DNA from 3 places in the Streptomyces sp. cg35 genome. Region 3 is predicted to be linked to each of the others. Evidence: riboswitches for the same ligand, from Rfam matches in the RefSeq annotation. Region 3 holds a riboswitch; each other region holds the start of a gene.
The links. Region 3 has a riboswitch for cyclic di-AMP ahead of ACQUQD_RS17005 (transglycosylase family protein). Riboswitches for the same ligand answer to the same signal wherever they lie in the genome.
Positions count from the first base shown of each region.

Region 1: linked by a shared signal. The riboswitch ahead of ACQUQD_RS10720 (M23 family metallopeptidase) and the one ahead of ACQUQD_RS17005 (transglycosylase family protein) in region 3 are both predicted to bind cyclic di-AMP.
Region 2: linked by a shared signal. The riboswitch ahead of ACQUQD_RS06520 (M23 family metallopeptidase) and the one ahead of ACQUQD_RS17005 (transglycosylase family protein) in region 3 are both predicted to bind cyclic di-AMP.

Region 1 is NZ_CP191268.1:2,320,970-2,326,487, reverse strand. Features, by position in the region: gene ACQUQD_RS10725 (M16 family metallopeptidase) at 1-1,193, shown strand, start outside; cyclic di-AMP (ydaO/yuaA leader) riboswitch at 1,431-1,595, shown strand; gene ACQUQD_RS10720 (M23 family metallopeptidase) at 1,608-2,396, shown strand; gene ACQUQD_RS10715 (GntR family transcriptional regulator) at 2,620-3,306, shown strand; gene ACQUQD_RS10710 (HPr family phosphocarrier protein) at 3,512-3,793, opposite strand; gene ACQUQD_RS10705 (GNAT family N-acetyltransferase) at 3,983-5,518, shown strand, end outside.
Region 2 is NZ_CP191268.1:1,336,536-1,342,053, reverse strand. Features, by position in the region: gene ACQUQD_RS06540 (aspartate aminotransferase family protein) at 1-128, shown strand, start outside; gene ACQUQD_RS06535 (helix-turn-helix domain-containing protein) at 199-834, shown strand; gene ACQUQD_RS06530 (DUF6126 family protein) at 827-1,000, shown strand; gene ACQUQD_RS06525 (tyrosine-protein phosphatase) at 1,006-1,803, opposite strand; cyclic di-AMP (ydaO/yuaA leader) riboswitch at 2,181-2,366, shown strand; gene ACQUQD_RS06520 (M23 family metallopeptidase) at 2,370-3,125, shown strand; gene ACQUQD_RS06515 (hypothetical protein) at 3,212-3,526, opposite strand; gene ACQUQD_RS06510 (helix-turn-helix domain-containing protein) at 3,772-4,155, shown strand; gene ACQUQD_RS06505 (hypothetical protein) at 4,545-4,880, shown strand; gene ACQUQD_RS06500 (hypothetical protein) at 4,887-5,159, shown strand; gene ACQUQD_RS06495 (hypothetical protein) at 5,156-5,353, shown strand; gene ACQUQD_RS06490 (hypothetical protein) at 5,350-5,518, shown strand, end outside.
Region 3 is NZ_CP191268.1:3,749,687-3,755,204, reverse strand. Features, by position in the region: gene ACQUQD_RS17020 (nucleoside triphosphate pyrophosphohydrolase) at 1-345, shown strand, start outside; gene ACQUQD_RS17015 (cytochrome P450 family protein) at 442-1,668, shown strand; gene ACQUQD_RS17010 (transglycosylase family protein) at 1,830-2,819, shown strand; cyclic di-AMP (ydaO/yuaA leader) riboswitch at 3,001-3,157, shown strand; gene ACQUQD_RS17005 (transglycosylase family protein) at 3,162-3,854, shown strand; gene eno (phosphopyruvate hydratase) at 4,223-5,509, shown strand.

The sequences.
Region 1 (5,518 bases), 1.4 Mb from region 3:
TCGACGGCGTCGCCACGATCATGGCGCGTGCCTTCAACGAGGGCACCGACAAGCACTCCGCGGAGGAGTTCGCGGCGGAACTGGAGCGCTGCGGCGCCACGTTGGACGCGCACGCCGACCACCCCGGCGTCCGCGTCTCCCTGGAAGTGCCGGTCTCCCGCCTCCCCAAGGGGCTGGCCCTGCTGGCCGACGCCCTGCGGGCGCCCGCCTTCGCGGACAGCGAGATCGAGCGCCTCGTCCGCAACCGCCTGGACGAGATCCCGCACGAGAGCGCCAACCCGGCCCGCCGCGCCGCCAAGGAGCTCTCCAGGCAGCTCTTCCCGGCCGGCTCGCGCATGTCGCGCCCGCGTCAGGGCACCGAGGAGACCGTCGCCGCCATCGACGCGGCGGCCGTGCGCGCCTTCTACGAGAAGCACGTACGTCCCGCCACCGGGACCGTCGTCGTGGTGGGCGACCTGACGGGCACCGACCTCGACGCCCTCCTCGCGGACACGCTCGGCGCCTGGACCGGCGACACGAGCGAGCCGCGCCCGGCGCCGCCGGTCACCGCGGACGACACCGGCCGGGTCGTCGTCGTGGACCGTCCGGGAGCGGTGCAGACGCAGCTGCTCATCGGCCGGATCGGGCCCGACAAGCACGACCGCGTGTGGGCGGCGCAGATCCTCGGCACGTACTGCCTCGGCGGCACGCTCACCTCGCGCCTGGACCGCGTCCTGCGCGAGGAGAAGGGCTACACCTACGGTGTGCGGTCCTTCGCCCAGGTGCTGCGGTCCGCGCCCGACGGGACGGGCGCGGCGATGCTCGCCATCAGCGGCTCCGTGGACACTCCGAACACCGGACCCGCGCTCGACGACCTCTGGAAGGTCCTGCGCACGCTGGCCGCCGAGGGCCTCACGGACGCGGAACGCGACACGGCCGTGCAGAACCTGGTGGGTGTGGCCCCGCTGAAGTTCGAGACGGCCGCGGCGGTCGCGGGCACCCTCGCCGACCAGGTCGAGCAGCAGCTGCCGGACGACTTCCAGGCCCGGCTGTACCGCCAACTCGCCGAGACGGGCACCGTGGAGGCCACTGCGGCGGTCGTGAACGCCTTCCCGGCCGACCGGCTGGTGACGATCCTCGTGGGCGACGCCGCGCAGATCGAGGAGCCCGTCAGGGCCCTCGGCATCGGTGAGGTGACCGTGGTCACGGGCTGACCCCCGTCCCGCACGCCGCACGAAGCCCCGATGGTCACGCCGACCACCGGGGCTTCGTGCTGTCGCTCACGTCCGTCCACGACCGGCCTTGGATCACGAATGTCCGAATTGGGGCGGAGGTTGCCTGTCTGGTCTGTGGCATGCACTACAAAAGCCGGGATCCGTTTGTTGATTAAAAGATGTCCCGTTTAGCGTCGGTCCGGCTGTCCGCCAGACCTACGTCGCGCCCGCGACACCGGACAGTCATCGCCGAGTCCCCCACGGCGCGAGCCAGGGGAGCCGGGGACCCATCGCAGTCCCTGGGGTGAATCGGACGCTCTTCCCGTACGGGGAGGGTGTCCGTAGGAGACCTTCCTGCTCCGAACCCGTCAGCTAACCCGGTAGGCGAGAGGGAAGGAAAGGACCAGCCACTTCATGGCGTTCACCCGTGCCACCGGGAAGCACCGTCGTCCCAGCCGTCTCACGCGTACCACCGCGCAGGTCGCGGGTGTCGCGGCGATCACCACGACCGGTGTCCTCGGAGGCCTCGCCGCCCCCGCTCTCGCCGCCGACAACGCGGCCGCCGACCAGAACGGCCTGACCCAGGCCATCGCCATCGGCGACTCCCTGGCCGACCAGATCGACGCGCAGGCCTCCGCGCAGAAGAAGGCCGCCGCTGAAGCCGCCGCCAAGAAGAAGGCCGAGGCCGAGGCGAAGAAGAAGGCCGAGGAGGCCAAGCGCGAGGCCGAGGCGAAGGCCAAGAAGGAGCGCGAGGCCAAGGAGCGCGCCGCCCGTGAGGCCGAGCGCAAGCGCCTCAACTCCTTCGTGGCACCGATCACCGGCTCCTACGTCTCCACCGCCTACAAGGCGAGCAGCGGCCTGTGGTCCTCCGGCAGCCACACCGGCATCGACTTCCACGCGGCGAGCGGCACCTCCGTGCACGCCGTGGGCTCCGGCACCGTCGTCGAGGCCGGCTGGGGCGGCGCGTACGGCAACAACATCGTGATCAAGATGAACGACGGCACGTACACCCAGTACGGTCACCTGTCGTCCATCGGTGTCTCCGTCGGCCAGGCCGTCACCCCCGGCCAGCAGATAGGCCTCTCCGGCGCCACCGGCAACGTCACGGGCCCGCACCTCCACTTCGAGGCCCGCACGACCCCCGACTACGGCTCCGACATGGACCCCGTCGCGTACCTCCGCTCGCACGGCGTGAACGTCTGACGCATCCGCAGCAGCAGTCCCCGAAAGCCCCGGCCGCCGAGCCGGGGCTTTCGCGTGTGCACGCCGTTCCTGTCCAAAAAATATCCATGGATTCCGGCCTGCCGTCGGAAATTCAAGGAGGGTGGAATAGAGTCACTGGGCGGGCGCGTCGAACAGGTGTCAATCGCGCTTGCACGGGCGTCAATCGACCGCGTTTCGCGGGGATTAAGGCGGAGGTCGGGTCATGCGCATTCCCGCGCACTCGGTATGCACGGCGATCCGCGACGACATCGTCGCGGGTGTCTACGAGCGCGGCAGCAGGCTCACCGAGGAACTGCTCGCGCGCCGCTACGGGGTCTCGCGCGTCCCGGTCCGCGAGGCGCTGCGCACCCTGGAGGCCGAGGGCTTCGTCGTCACGCGCAGGCACGCGGGCGCGTGCGTGGCCGAACCCACCGAGCAGGAGGCCGCCGACCTGCTGGAGATCCGCATGCTGCTGGAGCCGCTGGGTGCCGCACGCGCCGCGCAGCGCCGCACCGAGGCCCACCTCAAGGTGCTGCGTGGCCTGGTCAGGCTGGGGCAGGAGCGCTCCAGGCGGGGCCAGAGCGAGGATCTGCGCTCCCTGGGCGGCTGGTTCCACGAGACCCTCGCACAGGCCTCGGGAAGCCCCGGCCTGATCACCCTGCTCACCCAGCTCCGGCACAAGATCGCGTGGATGTACGCCGTCGAGACCCCGGCCCAGCCGGGCGATTCCTGGGCGGAGCACGGCGCCATCGTGGACGCGGTGGCCCGCGGCGACGCCGAGCGGGCCCGCTCCCTGACCGCCCTGCACACCGAGCGCGCCGTCACGGCCCACCGGCTGCGCGTCCCCCGCGCGGGCGACCGTGTGAGGACTTCGCAACATGCCGTAAACACGGCGGGGCTCCAGCATTAACAGGGGGGCCGTATACAAAGAAGTGCGGTATTCATCGAATGAGCCGCGCAGTATCTTTTGCCGCCCTGATTAAAGACGTCCAGTGCGGTGTAATTCTGCTGCCCTATTCGGCGTGCTTGAATTTCGCGCGGTGGTGTCCGAATGCGAAAACGGCGGAGCCGCGCGCCCTCGAAGGGAAACGCGCGGCTCCGCCGAACTGATGGGATCAGACGGTCTCGGGAAGCTCCTCGAGGCCCTCGGAGACCAGCTTCGCCAGACGGTCGAGCGCGGCGTCCGCACCCTCGGCGTCGGAGGCCAGGACGATCTCCTCGCCGCCCTGGGCGCCCAGGCCCAGCACCGCGAGCATGGAGGCGGCGTTGACCGGGTTGCCGTCAGCCTTGGCGATCGTCACGGGGACGCCGGCCGCCGTGGCCGCGCGGACGAAGATGGAGGCGGGGCGGGCGTGGAGGCCCTCGGCCCAGCCGACGTTGACGCGGCGCTCAGCCATGTGATGCTGCCCTTCAGGTGTCTCACGGTTGTCTAGACCATTCTCACACACCGTGGAGCGTGCTCGACGCGGACCCAGGTCCCCTCCGAGCACTGCCCTTCGGCCTTCCATAGCCTGCCTCCCACGCGCGCGGGCCGCGACCCGTACGACTGTCGCCCGCTTGTCGGTGGCCAGCCCTACCCTTGCGGCATGGAGACCCCGTCGGACCGGCACGCCTACCCCGCCCACTGGGAGGCCGACGTCGTGCTGCGCGACGGCGGCACCGCCCGGATCAGGCCCATCACCACCGACGACGCCGAGCGCCTGACCAGCTTCTACGAGCAGGTCTCGGACGAGTCGAAGTACTACCGCTTCTTCGCGCCCTACCCCCGTCTGTCCGACAAAGACGTCCACCGCTTCACCCATCACGACTACGTGGACCGCGTCGGCCTGGCCGCCACGGTGGGCGGCGAGTTCATCGCGACCGTCCGCTACGACCGGATCGACCCGAACGGCAGACCCGCCTCCGCGCCCGCCGACGAGGCCGAGGTCGCCTTCCTCGTGCAGGACGCCCATCAGGGGCGCGGCGTGGCGTCCGCCCTTCTGGAGCACATCGCCGCCGTCGCCCGGGAGCGCGGCATCCGCCGGTTCGCCGCCGAGGTGCTCCCCGCCAACACCAAAATGATCAAGGTGTTCACGGACGCCGGATACACCCAGAAGCGCAGCTTCGAGGACGGCGTCGTCCGCCTGGAGTTCGACCTGGAGCCCACGGAGGCGTCCCTCGCGGTGCAGCGCGCCCGTGAGCAGCGTGCCGAGGCCCGTTCCGTGCAGCGGCTCCTCGCCCCCGGCTCCGTCGCGGTGATCGGCGTGGGGCGGGCACCCGGAGGAGTGGGCCGCAGCGTTCTGGACAACCTCAAGGACGCGGGCTTCACGGGCCGCCTGTATGCGGTGAACAAGGCGTTCCCCGAGGACCTGACCGAGGTCGACGGCGTTCCCGCGCACCGTTGCGTCCGCGACATCGACCCGGCCGAGCCCGTCGACCTGGCCGTCGTCGCCGTACCCGCGCCGCACGTGCCCGACGTCGTCGCCGAGTGCGGTGAACGGGGTGTGCAGGGCCTGGTCGTGGTCTCCGCCGGATACGCCGAGAGCGGCGCCGAGGGCCGCGAGCGCCAGCGGGAACTGGTGCGCCAGGCCCGCACCTACGGAATGCGCATCGTCGGGCCGAACGCGTTCGGCGTCGTCAACACGTCCCCGGACGTACGACTCAACGCCTCGCTCGCCCCCGAGATGCCCCGCCCCGGCCGCATCGGCCTGTTCGCCCAGTCCGGCGCCATCGGCATCGCCCTGCTGGCCCGCCTGCACCGACGGGGCGGAGGAGTGACCGGCGCCACGGGGATCTCGACGTTCGTCTCCGCGGGCAACCGCGCCGACGTCTCCGGGAACGACGTCCTTCAGTACTGGTACGACGACCCGGACACGGACGTCGCCCTCATGTACCTCGAATCCATCGGCAACCCGCGCAAGTTCACCCGCCTCGCCCGCCGTACCGCCGCCGCCAAGCCCCTCGTGGTCGTCCAGGGCGCCCGGCACAGCGGCATCGCCCCCACAGGGCACGCCGTACGCGCCACCCGCCTCCCGTACGCCACGGTCTCCGCGCTGCTGCGGCAGGCCGGCGTCATCCGGGTCGACACGATCACCGAGCTCGTCGACACCGGTCTCCTCCTGGCCCGCCAGCCGCTGCCCGCC
Region 2 (5,518 bases), 2.4 Mb from region 3:
TGGACGAGGCCGACGTCGAGCGGTTCGTGGCGGCGTTCACCGCCGTGATGGACGACGCGCACAGTGGCGGCGGGCTGATGTGGGACTTCAGCAAGACCCTGATCAAGCAGGCGGTCGCCAACCGCTGACCGCCCGGAACGGTTTGCCTCTGAGGCAATAAATTTGCCCCTCGGGCAGGGCTCTGGCTGAATCGACCGTATGAGCCCTGCCCTCCCGAAGGAGGTTCCGGAGCCCCCGGAGCTGCCCGCCGTCGCGCCCCAGCTGCGTGCCCTGCGCCGCCGTGCCGCCCTCACGCTGGAGGCCGCGGCCCGCTCCGCCGGTCTGTCGCCCGCGCATCTGTCGCGCCTGGAGACCGGTCAGCGCCAGCCCTCGCTGCCGATGCTGCTCGCCCTCGCCCGCATCTACGGTACGACGGTCTCCGAACTGCTCGGCGAGACCCCCGCCGACCGGGACGCGGTCGTCCGCGCCCGGGACATGGAGGCGACCGAGGCCGGCGGCTGGACGTACTTCCAGGCCGGTTCCCCCGGCCGCGGCATGCAGGCGCTGCGGGTCCACGTGCCGTACGGCTCGCAGGGCGACATCGTGCGCGTCCACCCCGGCGAGGAGTGGCTCTACGTCCTCGAAGGGCGGCTGCGGCTGCGCCTGGGGGACACGTCCTACCGGCTCGACCCCGGGGACAGCGCGCACTTCGACTCGCTCACCCCGCACCGGATCGCCGCGGGGGACCCGGGCGGGGCCGAGCTCCTCTTCGTACACACCCTGCTGCAGAGCCCGACCGCCGCGCTGTGCCTCGGCCCGGCGGCCGGTCCGGCCCGGGAGGCCCGACATGACTGACATGAGCGACGCGACCGAGCCCACCGCCGGGGAACAGCCCGCCCGGCGGGACATCGAGGACAAGCTGCCGCGCGGCATCTGGGTCCGGGTCCTCGTGTACGTCTTCGCGGGGCACGCCCTCGCCGCCTTCATCTACCTGCTGTTCACGCTGGGCGGGGGCGAGTAGCCGGGTCAGACCAGGAGCCGCTCGCGCAGCCGGTCGCGCTCGGCCGCGGTGAGCCCCAGGCCCTCCTCGAAGTAGCGGTCCGTGCCGCCCCAGGTCTGCTCGATGGTGTCGAAGGCCGCGTGCAGGTACGTGGAGCGAGCGTCGAAGAGCGGGCTGAGCAGCTCCATGACCTCGGGGGAGTAGGCGTCGGCGGACGTGCCGCTGCGGCGCACCTTGTAGCGGCGGTGCTTCGCGTTCGACTCCAGGTAGTCCGCCTCGATCGCGTCGCGCTCCACGCCGACGGCGAGCAGCGTCACCGCGATCGACAGCCCCGCCCGGTCCTTGCCCGCCGCACAGTGCATCAGGGCGGGGACGCTGTCCTCGGCGATCGAGCGCAGCACGCGGCTGTGCTCGGCGGTGCGCTGGGTGATGATCGAGCGGTACGACGTGATCATGCGGTCCGCGGCGCGGCCCTCGGACAGCAGGGACCGCAGCTGCTCTATGTCGCCGTCGCGGACCATCTGCCAGAACTCGGCGCCGTCCGCCGGGTCGGACAGCGGCAGGTTCACATTGCGCACGCCGGGCAGCTCGACGTCGGCGCCCTCCAGCCGCTGGTCCGCGGCGTTGCGGAAGTCGAAGACGGTGTGCAGGCCGAGCCCGGCGAGGAACGCCGCGTCCTCGGCGGTGGCGTGGGCGAGATGGCCGCTGCGGTAGAGCACGCCCGGCCGCACGCTCCGGCCGTCCACCGTCGGCAGGCCGCCCACATCGCGGAAGTTGCGCACTCCGAACAGCTCGGGCTCGGTGGACGGGGCGTGCTGCGTCACGGGGGCTCCTCCCGGTCGGATCACCGGCGTTGCTCGCCGGCGGGCGCGCTCCCGACGATACGACATGGATTCCGACGGCAACCATGTGTCCGTTTTAGGTATTTATGCGCCAACTATCCGCAAGGGAAGGGAGATTGTGGCCGGGCGCGTGAGCAGGCTCATAGCCGTGACGGTGCGTGGCGGTCGCCTCGAATCCACCTCTCGGGAATTCCCTTGATTTTCTTGAAGGTATGGCGCCGGTAAAGCGCGACCGTCGACGCAGGGTGACACAGAAAGCTCTCAGTCGATCAAGAAAGCGGCACCATAAGTCAATTCGATGCTTGTCGCCGCCTTTCGTACTGCCTTACGGTCACCCTTCAATCCGGGCGGAACGCCTAGTCCTGCCACCGCCCGGACTCCGAACCACGACCCGTGACGGCAGGAGCGGGGGACCCACAGGCAGTACGCCGCCGAGGGAATTCCCCATGCGGCTAGGGGTGAAGTCGTGCTCGTACACCGGGCGCGGCCGGGCAACTCCAGCCCGAACCCGACAGCTCACCTCGCAGGCGACGGAGAGGAAATCCGCCATGCCCGCCAAGGGAAAGCACCGCCGCCCGAAGTCCCAGCGCGTCACGCGCGCCGCCGCCGTCGCCTCGGCCGGCGGGGCCGCGCTCGCCCTGCCGCTCATCGGCGCCACCGGCGCCCACGCGGCGACCGCCGACACCGCCGCGAAGACCTACACGGTCAAGGCCGGTGACACGCTCTCCAAGATCGCCAAGGCGCAGGACGTCGACGGCGGCTGGAAGAAGCTCTACCAGGCCAACAAGGACGTCGTCGGCTCCGACTCCGGCCTCATCAAGCCCGGCATGAAGCTCACGCTGGACGGCGCCGCGGCCAAGAGCGCCACCACCACGGCCACGCAGGCGAGCACCACCACGGCCGACTACGTGAAGCCCGTCGACGGCACCAGTGGCACGCCCTACCACCAGTCCGGCTCGATGTGGTCCAGCGGCTACCACACCGGCACCGACTTCGTCGTGCCCACCGGCACCTCGATCAAGGCGGTCGGCGCCGGCACCGTCGTCTCCGCCGGCTTGGACGGCGCCTACGGCAACGAGGTCGTCATCCAGCACGCCGACGGCCGCTACTCGCAGTACGCCCACATGTCGTCAGTCGGCGTCTCCTCCGGGCAGACCGTCACCGCGGGCCAGCAGATCGGCCTCTCCGGCGCGACCGGCAACGTCACCGGACCGCACCTGCACTTCGAGATCCGTACGTCGCCGAGCTACGGCTCCGACATCGACCCGCTGGCGTACCTGCGCGAGCACGGCGTCAACGTCTGAGCCGCGGCACCACGCGCGATCTTCTCGGCGCCCGGGGATATTCCCCGGGCGCCGAGTGGGTTTTCTCACCACGCGTCAACCCCTGGCTACGGTCGCGTATGAAGACTCTCAAGGCGATTCCGCACTGCGGAAGGATCGATTTTGGCCACCCAGGCGTTGCCCGGTTCGCACATATCCAGGGGGTTCACGCCGAACAGGTCGGCTGCGGCGTGCATCTCACGCATCAGCCAGTTTGTCTTCATACTGATGCGCCGGCTGACGCTGGCGGCATCGACAGGCTTGGCCGGCTGGAGGGCAAACCCCAGCTCCGCCCGAGTCAGCCCGGAGACTCTGAGTGCCAGGTCCACCGAGGCGGAGAAGTTCTTCTCCGTGTCCGTGGGCTCTATCCTCGCGGCAGTCATCTACGTCCCTCGTAGTTGGTCACGCGCCCCGTCGACGGGGACGCATGTAGGTCGCGCTTCCTGCGATCACTTTACAGCGGACCCCGCACGAATCGCACGCGAACTGAGAAAATCTCGTTCAGCTTGAAGTTTCCTCATGCGGCCCTCTACTGTGCTCGCATGATCCCCAACCCCCCGGGCCTTGCCCCGCTATGCCCATTTGTCGACACGGTCAGTAGCCGTGTCGGGCCTGGCGGTGACACGCGGTGAGCGCGCGCAACGACGTCATGTTCGGTGGCGTGGGCGCGGCCGACAGGATCGCCCACCGGGGTCCAGAGGGATATTCGCAAACGCCGCTCTGGGTTGTCCTGCGTTGCCGCAAAGAGGTCTGGCTCTACGACTACTTGCGCGCCGCGTACGGCGGCTACGACGAGGTGTTTCCCAGCATCAAGACGATCGCGAAGGACTGCGAGGTCTCCCGCCGAACCGTCGAGCGCACCCTGTCCCTGCTCATCGAAGCGGGCGCCATGTCCCGCAGTCCGCAGTACCGCGAGAACGGCGGACGCACCGCGAATCTCTACCTCACCGAGTGGTTCCCGCCGGAGCACCCGAGCCGTGCAGGGGCCTCTGCTGTACCGCCAAACGAGTGAAGACCAGGTCAGACCCCTGCGTCAAAAATGACGCACCCCCCTGCGACAAAAATGACGCACCCCCCTGCGTCAGATCTGTCGCACCCCCCTGCGTCAGATTTGACGCACCAAGAGACACATAGAAGTTGAGACACAGAGAAGGGGAGCCACACAGAAGCCGAGCCACACAGAACGTCGTGAGCCTTCGGCTCACTGCCTTTCCGGGGGGACTGTCGCCTCCCCCCGGGCCCCCATAGACACGTTCGCTTCGCTCACGCCGGTCTCGGCAAGCCGAGCCCCTGTAACCCCTGGGCTTATCGCCGTCGAGCAAGCTCCAACTACCTGATCTCTGAACAGAACCCCAGAAGCGCGTGCGTGCACGTTCGCGAGCGCGCGGAGAGAGAGCCCCGATGAGCGAGCAGCAGCACATTCTGTCGGCCGACGTCCAGAACACCCGGGGCGTCATGCTCTACGTCCACCGCGAGCAGACGCACGACACCGAGGAAACGCACGCTCGCGCTGGGCATTTGGGCTTCGGAACGTCGATGGAGTTGTCCGGGGTTATCGAGATCCTGAACGACGCGATACGCAGCAAGACGTCCGTGAAAGCCGTACGTGACGCTCTGCGCGCTGTTGCCGAGCGAGTCGACGCTCTCGATGCGGAGCGCGCTACAAGCCGCTCACAGGGGCGTGTGCCGCTTCAGCGCGAGGACGAATCCGCGCCCGATCCCTCCCATACCGAGTGAGGCACCGTGAACGACCCACTGACGTACGCCGAAGTCCTCGCCGTACGCGAGCGTGAACGCGAACTCTCCTACGCAGCCCAAGGCGTCCTCTCCCGCCTGCGCGCACTGCCCGTCGAGTGCCCCTACACCGCCGAGTCCCTGAGCCCCTGGACCGCCGACCGCGTCGACCGCATCCGCGGGTGCCTGCGTGAACTGTCCGCCGCCCGCTGGCTCGTGCGCTTCGACTACGAGGGCCTGGCCGACAACGAGGCGTACTACCTGCCCCGGGAGCTGGTGTGAACCCGAGCCCGGTCCGCAACACCCTGATCCACGTCGAGATCAAGGCCACCCCCGAGGGCGGTGAGACGCGCTGCATCGCCGATGCGTGGTTGCAGGTGCCGGCGTCGTCGTCGGAGGGCCTGCCCAGGGCGTTCGCCCGCGAGGTCGCCGCAGAACTGCGCAGCCTCGCTGACGACTTGGAGGGAGACCGATGACCACGGAGCCCGAGGTGTGGGACGAGGACGAGGCGCACATGGTGCGCCCGGTCGACCCGCACCGCTACTGCCACCTTCAGGGCCGCCACGACTGCCAGAAGCAGCCCGAGCTGTCGCCGGCCGAACGCGCCGAGCGGATCAAGACGCTGCGGGCGCTGGTCTCGC
Region 3 (5,518 bases):
CTCATCCACCGCCACCCGCACGTCTTCGGCGACGACACCGCGTCCACGCCGGAGGAGGTCAAGGAGCACTGGCTGCGCACGAAGGCCGAGGAGAAGCAGCGGGCCTCGGTCACGGACGGCGTCCCGGTCGGCCAGCCCGGCCTGGCCCTGGCCGCGAAGCTCGGCTCGCGCGTGCGCACGGCGGGGCTCGACGTACCGGTGCCGACGGGATCCGGTGTGGGGTACGAACTGCTGGCGCTCGCCCTGCGGGCGGAGGCGGACGGGGTGGACCCGGAGGCGGCGCTCAGGGCAGCGGCCCGGGTGTACCGGGACGCGGTGCGGGCGGCCGAGGGCCTGGCGGGGTAGCCGGCGCAGCGCCCCTGGCGGGGCGGATACCGTCGGGGAGTGACCGAAAGCCCCGCCCCGCACGACGCACCCGCCCCGCACGACGCCCCCGCCGCGATGCCCGAACTCTTCACCTGGGAGTTCGCGAGCGACCCGTACCCCGCCTACGCCTGGCTGCGCGAGCACGCCCCCGTGCACCGCACCACCCTGCCCAGCGGCGTCGAGGCCTGGCTGGTCACCCGGTACGCGGATGCCCGGCAGGCCCTCGCCGACCAGCGGCTCAGCAAGAACCCGGACCATCACGACGGGTCGTCGCACGCCAAGGGCAAGACCGGCATCCCGGGCGAGCGCAAGGCCGATCTGATGACGCACCTGCTCAACATCGACCCGCCGGACCACACCCGGCTGCGCCGCCTCGTCTCGAAGGCGTTCACCCCGCGTACGGTGGCCGAATTCGCGCCCCGGGTGCAGGAGTTGACCGACGACCTGATCGACCGGTTCGCGGCGAAGGGCGAGGCGGACCTGATCCACGACTTCGCCTTCCCGCTCCCCATCTACGCCATCTGCGACCTGCTGGGCGTTCCGCGCGAGGACCAGGACGACTTCCGGGACTGGGCGGGCATGATGATCCGGCACGGGGGAGGGCCGCGCGGCGGCGTCGCCCGTTCCGTGAAGAAGATGCGCGGCTATCTCGCCGAGCTGATCCACCGCAAGCGCCACGACCCCGGCGACGATCTGATCTCCGGCCTGATCCGCGCCTCCGACCACGGCGAGCACCTCACCGAGAACGAGGCCGCGGCGATGGCCTTCATCCTGCTCTTCGCCGGCTTCGAGACGACGGTCAACCTCATCGGGAACGGCACGTACGCCCTGCTCACCCACCCCGAGCAGCGCGCGCGGCTGCAGCGGGCGCTGGCCGAGGGCGACACCGGGCTGCTGGCGACCGGCGTCGAGGAACTGCTGCGCTTCGACGGCCCGGTCGAGCTGGCGACCTGGCGGTTCGCGACCGAACCCCTCACCATCGGCGGCCAGGACATCGCCACCGGGGACCCGGTCCTCGTCGTGCTCGCCGCCGCCGACCGCGACCCGGCGCGCTTCGCCGCACCCGACACCCTCGACCTCGCGCGCCGCGACAACCAGCACCTCGGCTACGGCCACGGCATCCACTACTGCCTCGGCGCCCCCCTCGCGCGCCTGGAGGGACAGACCGCGCTCGCCACCTTGCTGACGCGCCTTCCGGACCTGCGACTTGCCCAGGATCCGGCCGATCTGCGGTGGCGCGGCGGTCTCATCATGCGTGGACTGCGCACGCTGCCGGTGGAGTTCACGCCCCACCAGAACTGACGAGCCGTCACATCTGTGACTTTCACGTGATCTGCGCTGCATCGACTTGTGACAAGCGTTCGAGTCCCGCTACGTTCACCAGTCATCGCGACATGTGCACATCCTGCACTCCCGCATCACCCGTCGCGTGCAGCAGCATCAGCCTCGCGAAAGGGAACCGCATGCTCTCCGGGAACGGTCGTCACCGTCGCCCCCGTCAGGCACCCGCTCTCGTTGTCGCCGCCGGTGTCACCGGCAGCGCCATCGCGATCCCGCTGCTCGCCGCGACCAACGCGAGCGCCGCCTCCACCAGCACGTGGGACAAGCTCGCCGAGTGCGAGTCCGGCGGCCAGTGGAGCCTGGACGCGGGCAACGGGTACTACGGCGGACTGCAGTTCTCGCAGGAGATGTGGGAGCAGTACGGCGGTCTCGACTACGCCGCGCGCGCCGACGAGGCCAGCAGATCCCAGCAGATAGCCGTCGCCGAGAAAGCGCTCGACGACCGCGGGCCGAGCGCCTGGCCGAGCTGCTCGATCGTGGCCGGTCTCACCAAGAGCGACGACTCGGCCGATGTCGACCCGGGCGCGAGCGCCTCCCCGTCGGACGACTCCTCGGACGGCTCCTCGGACTCCGCCGACGACTCCGCCACGGATTCGGGAGACAAGAATCACGACGGGTCCGGCACATCGGACACCCCGTCAGCCGACGCGACGGGCGATACCTCCGGTAACACGTCGAGCGACGACCCGAGCGACACGGCAAGCGACAAGTCGGACAAGTCGGGGCAGTCCGCCGACGATTCCGGCACCGACCCCAGCGCCGACGCCTCCGGCTCGGCGGCCGATCAGGAGCCCTCGGACGCGGCCACCCCGTCCGCCCCGGCCTCGGACGACGCCTCCGCCGGCGGCCGTCACCGCGGCGACCGCGCCACGGACGACACCTCCGACTCCCGTACGGGAGAAGGCCGTCACGCCTCCCGCGAGGAGCGGCGCGACGAAGGGACGTACACGGTCCGCTCCGGCGACAACCTGTGGGACATCGCCGACGCCCATGACGTCGACGGCGGGTGGGATGCGCTCTACGACCTGAACAAGAAGACGGTCGGCTCCGACCCCGACCTCATCCTTCCTGGTCAGAGTCTGGATCTTGGCCTCGAATCGGGCGAAAAGTAGCGGGAGTTCAGGGCTGGTTGGGGCGCGTATGTCCACTTTTGCGCGAGTGAGACATGAGTCTCAAAGACCCTGATCGTCTTTGAAATCGGGCGGATCCACTGCTTAACGTCGTCACCGCTCGCCACTGCGGGCCCCGACGGACGTCACGCCGAATCCTGCCAACGTCCGTACGGGAACAGTCGACGCGTCAGCGCCGTAGGCAGGAGCGGGGGACCCAGGTAAGTGCCGTTCAGGGAGACCGAGACGGCTTGGGGTTAAGCCGCGCACAAGGATGCGCGGCCGGGCACTCACTGGCCCGAACCCGACAGCTCACCTCGTAGGCGTCGGTGAGGGGATCTCTCCATGCTGCTTTCCAGCAAGGGCAAGCACCGCCGCCCGTCCAAGGCCGTCCGTGTCGCCACGCTCGCCGGCGTCGCCGGTGCCGCTGTCGCCGTCCCGCTGATGGGCGCCACCTCCGCCTCCGCCGCCTCCACCTCCGAGTGGGACCAGGTCGCGCAGTGCGAGTCCGGTGGCAACTGGTCCATCAACACGGGCAACGGCTACTACGGCGGCCTCCAGTTCTCGTCCTCGACCTGGGCCGCGTACGGCGGCACCGCCTACGCCTCCTCCGCCGACCAGGCCTCCAAGGCCCAGCAGATATCGGTCGCCGAGAAGGTCCTCGCCGCGCAGGGCAAGGGTGCCTGGCCGAGCTGTGGTGTGGGCCTGTCCGGCGCCTCCACCTCGAACTCCGCCCCGGCTCCCGAGCAGCCGAAGCAGCAGCAGGCTCAGCCGCAGCAGCGCTCCGAGTCCTCCACGACCACCCGCTCCGAGCAGCGCCAGGCGCCGCAGCAGCAGGAGTCGAAGAAGACCGTCACGACCCCGACCGGCAAGAAGGTCAAGAAGGGCGACGGCGAGTACAAGGTGAAGCACGGCGACACCCTCAGCAAGATCGCCGAGGCGCACGGCACCACCTGGCAGAAGGTGTTCAAGCTCAACAAGGACATCGTCACCGACGCCGACCTGATCTACCCGGGTCAGCAGCTGCACCTGAAGTAAGCCGCACGTATAGAGGGGAGCCTCGGCATCGGCGGACGCCGAGCTCTTTCGACCCGTCCCCATGTAACGGGCCGCTCGCATCGGCGCCCCATCCCGGCATCCGGGGTGGGGCGCCTTGCTGTCCGCCGACTGCGGCACCGTCGCGGCTGCCCGCGACCCGCACCCGGCGCTCGGCCCGGACACGGCGGACGGGATTCCGTCACCCGCACGCCACCACCCCGTTTTGTTCCAGTTGGGAACATTTCGCTAACGGCGTTGTCCACGAGACGGGCGGTCGGCTGGCCGATGCCCCGGAGCCGGTTAGGCTCATGGGTGCGGGAATGCGTTACCGAGGCAGCCCGCCCAGTTGCGTCACATCCCAGAAGGAGATGCTCGTGCCGTCCATCGACGTCGTCGTAGCCCGGGAAATCCTGGACTCCCGAGGCAACCCCACGGTCGAGGTCGAGGTCGGCCTCGACGACGGCAGCACGGGTCGTGCTGCCGTTCCGTCCGGTGCCTCCACCGGTGCCTTCGAGGCCATCGAACTCCGTGACGGTGACCCCAACCGTTACCAGGGCAAGGGTGTCGAGAAGGCCGTCCTCGCCGTCATCGAGCAGATCGGCCCGGAGCTCGTCGGCTACGACGCCACCGAGCAGCGCCTGATCGACCAGGCGATGTTCGACCTGGACGCCACGGACAACAAGGGCTCCCTCGGCGCCAACGCCATCCTCGGCGTCTCGCTCGCCGTGGCCCACGCCGCCTCCGAGGCCAGCGACCTGCCGCTCTTCCGCTACCTCGGCGGTCCGAACGCGCACCTGCTGCCCGTCCCGATGATGAACATCCTGAACGGTGGGTCGCACGCCGACTCCAACGTCGACATCCAGGAGTTCATGATCGCCCCGATCGGCGCGGAGTCCTTCTCCGAGGCGCTGCGCTGGGGCACCGAGGTCTACCACACCCTCAAGAAGGTCCTGAAGGCCAAGGGCCTGTCCACCGGCCTCGGCGACGAGGGCGGCTTCGCCCCGAACCTGGAGTCGAACCGCGCCGCCCTCGACCTCATCCTCGAGGCCATCAAGGAGGCCGGCTACATCCCCGGCCAGCAGGTCGCGCTCGCGCTGGACGTCGCCGCCTCCGAGTTCTACAAGGACGGCAAGTACCAGTTCGAGGGCAAGGAGCGCTCGGCGGCCGAGATGACCGAGTACTACGAGGAGCTCGTCTCCGCGTACCCGCTCGTCTCCATCGAGGACCCGCTGTACGAGGACGACTGGGCCGGCTGGAACGTCATCACCGAGAAGCTGGGCGACAAGGTCCAGCTCGTCGGCGACGACCTCTTCGTCACCAACCCGGAGCGCCTGGCCCGCGGCATCGAGGAGAACTCGGCGAACGCCCTCCTCGTCAAGGTCAACCAGATCGGCTCGCTGACCGAGACCCTGGACGCCGTCGAGCTGGCCCAGCGCAACGGCTTCAAGTGCATGATGTCGCACCGCTCCGGCGAGACCGAGGACGTCACCATCGCCGACCTGGCCGTCGCCACCAACTGCGGCCAGATCAAGACCGGCGCCCCGGCCCGCTCCGAGCGTGTCGCCAAGTACAACCAGCTCCTTCGCATCGAGGAGATCCTGGACGACGCGGCGGTCTACGCCGGTCGCAGCGCATTTCCCCGCTTCAAGGGCTGACCGGCCCCG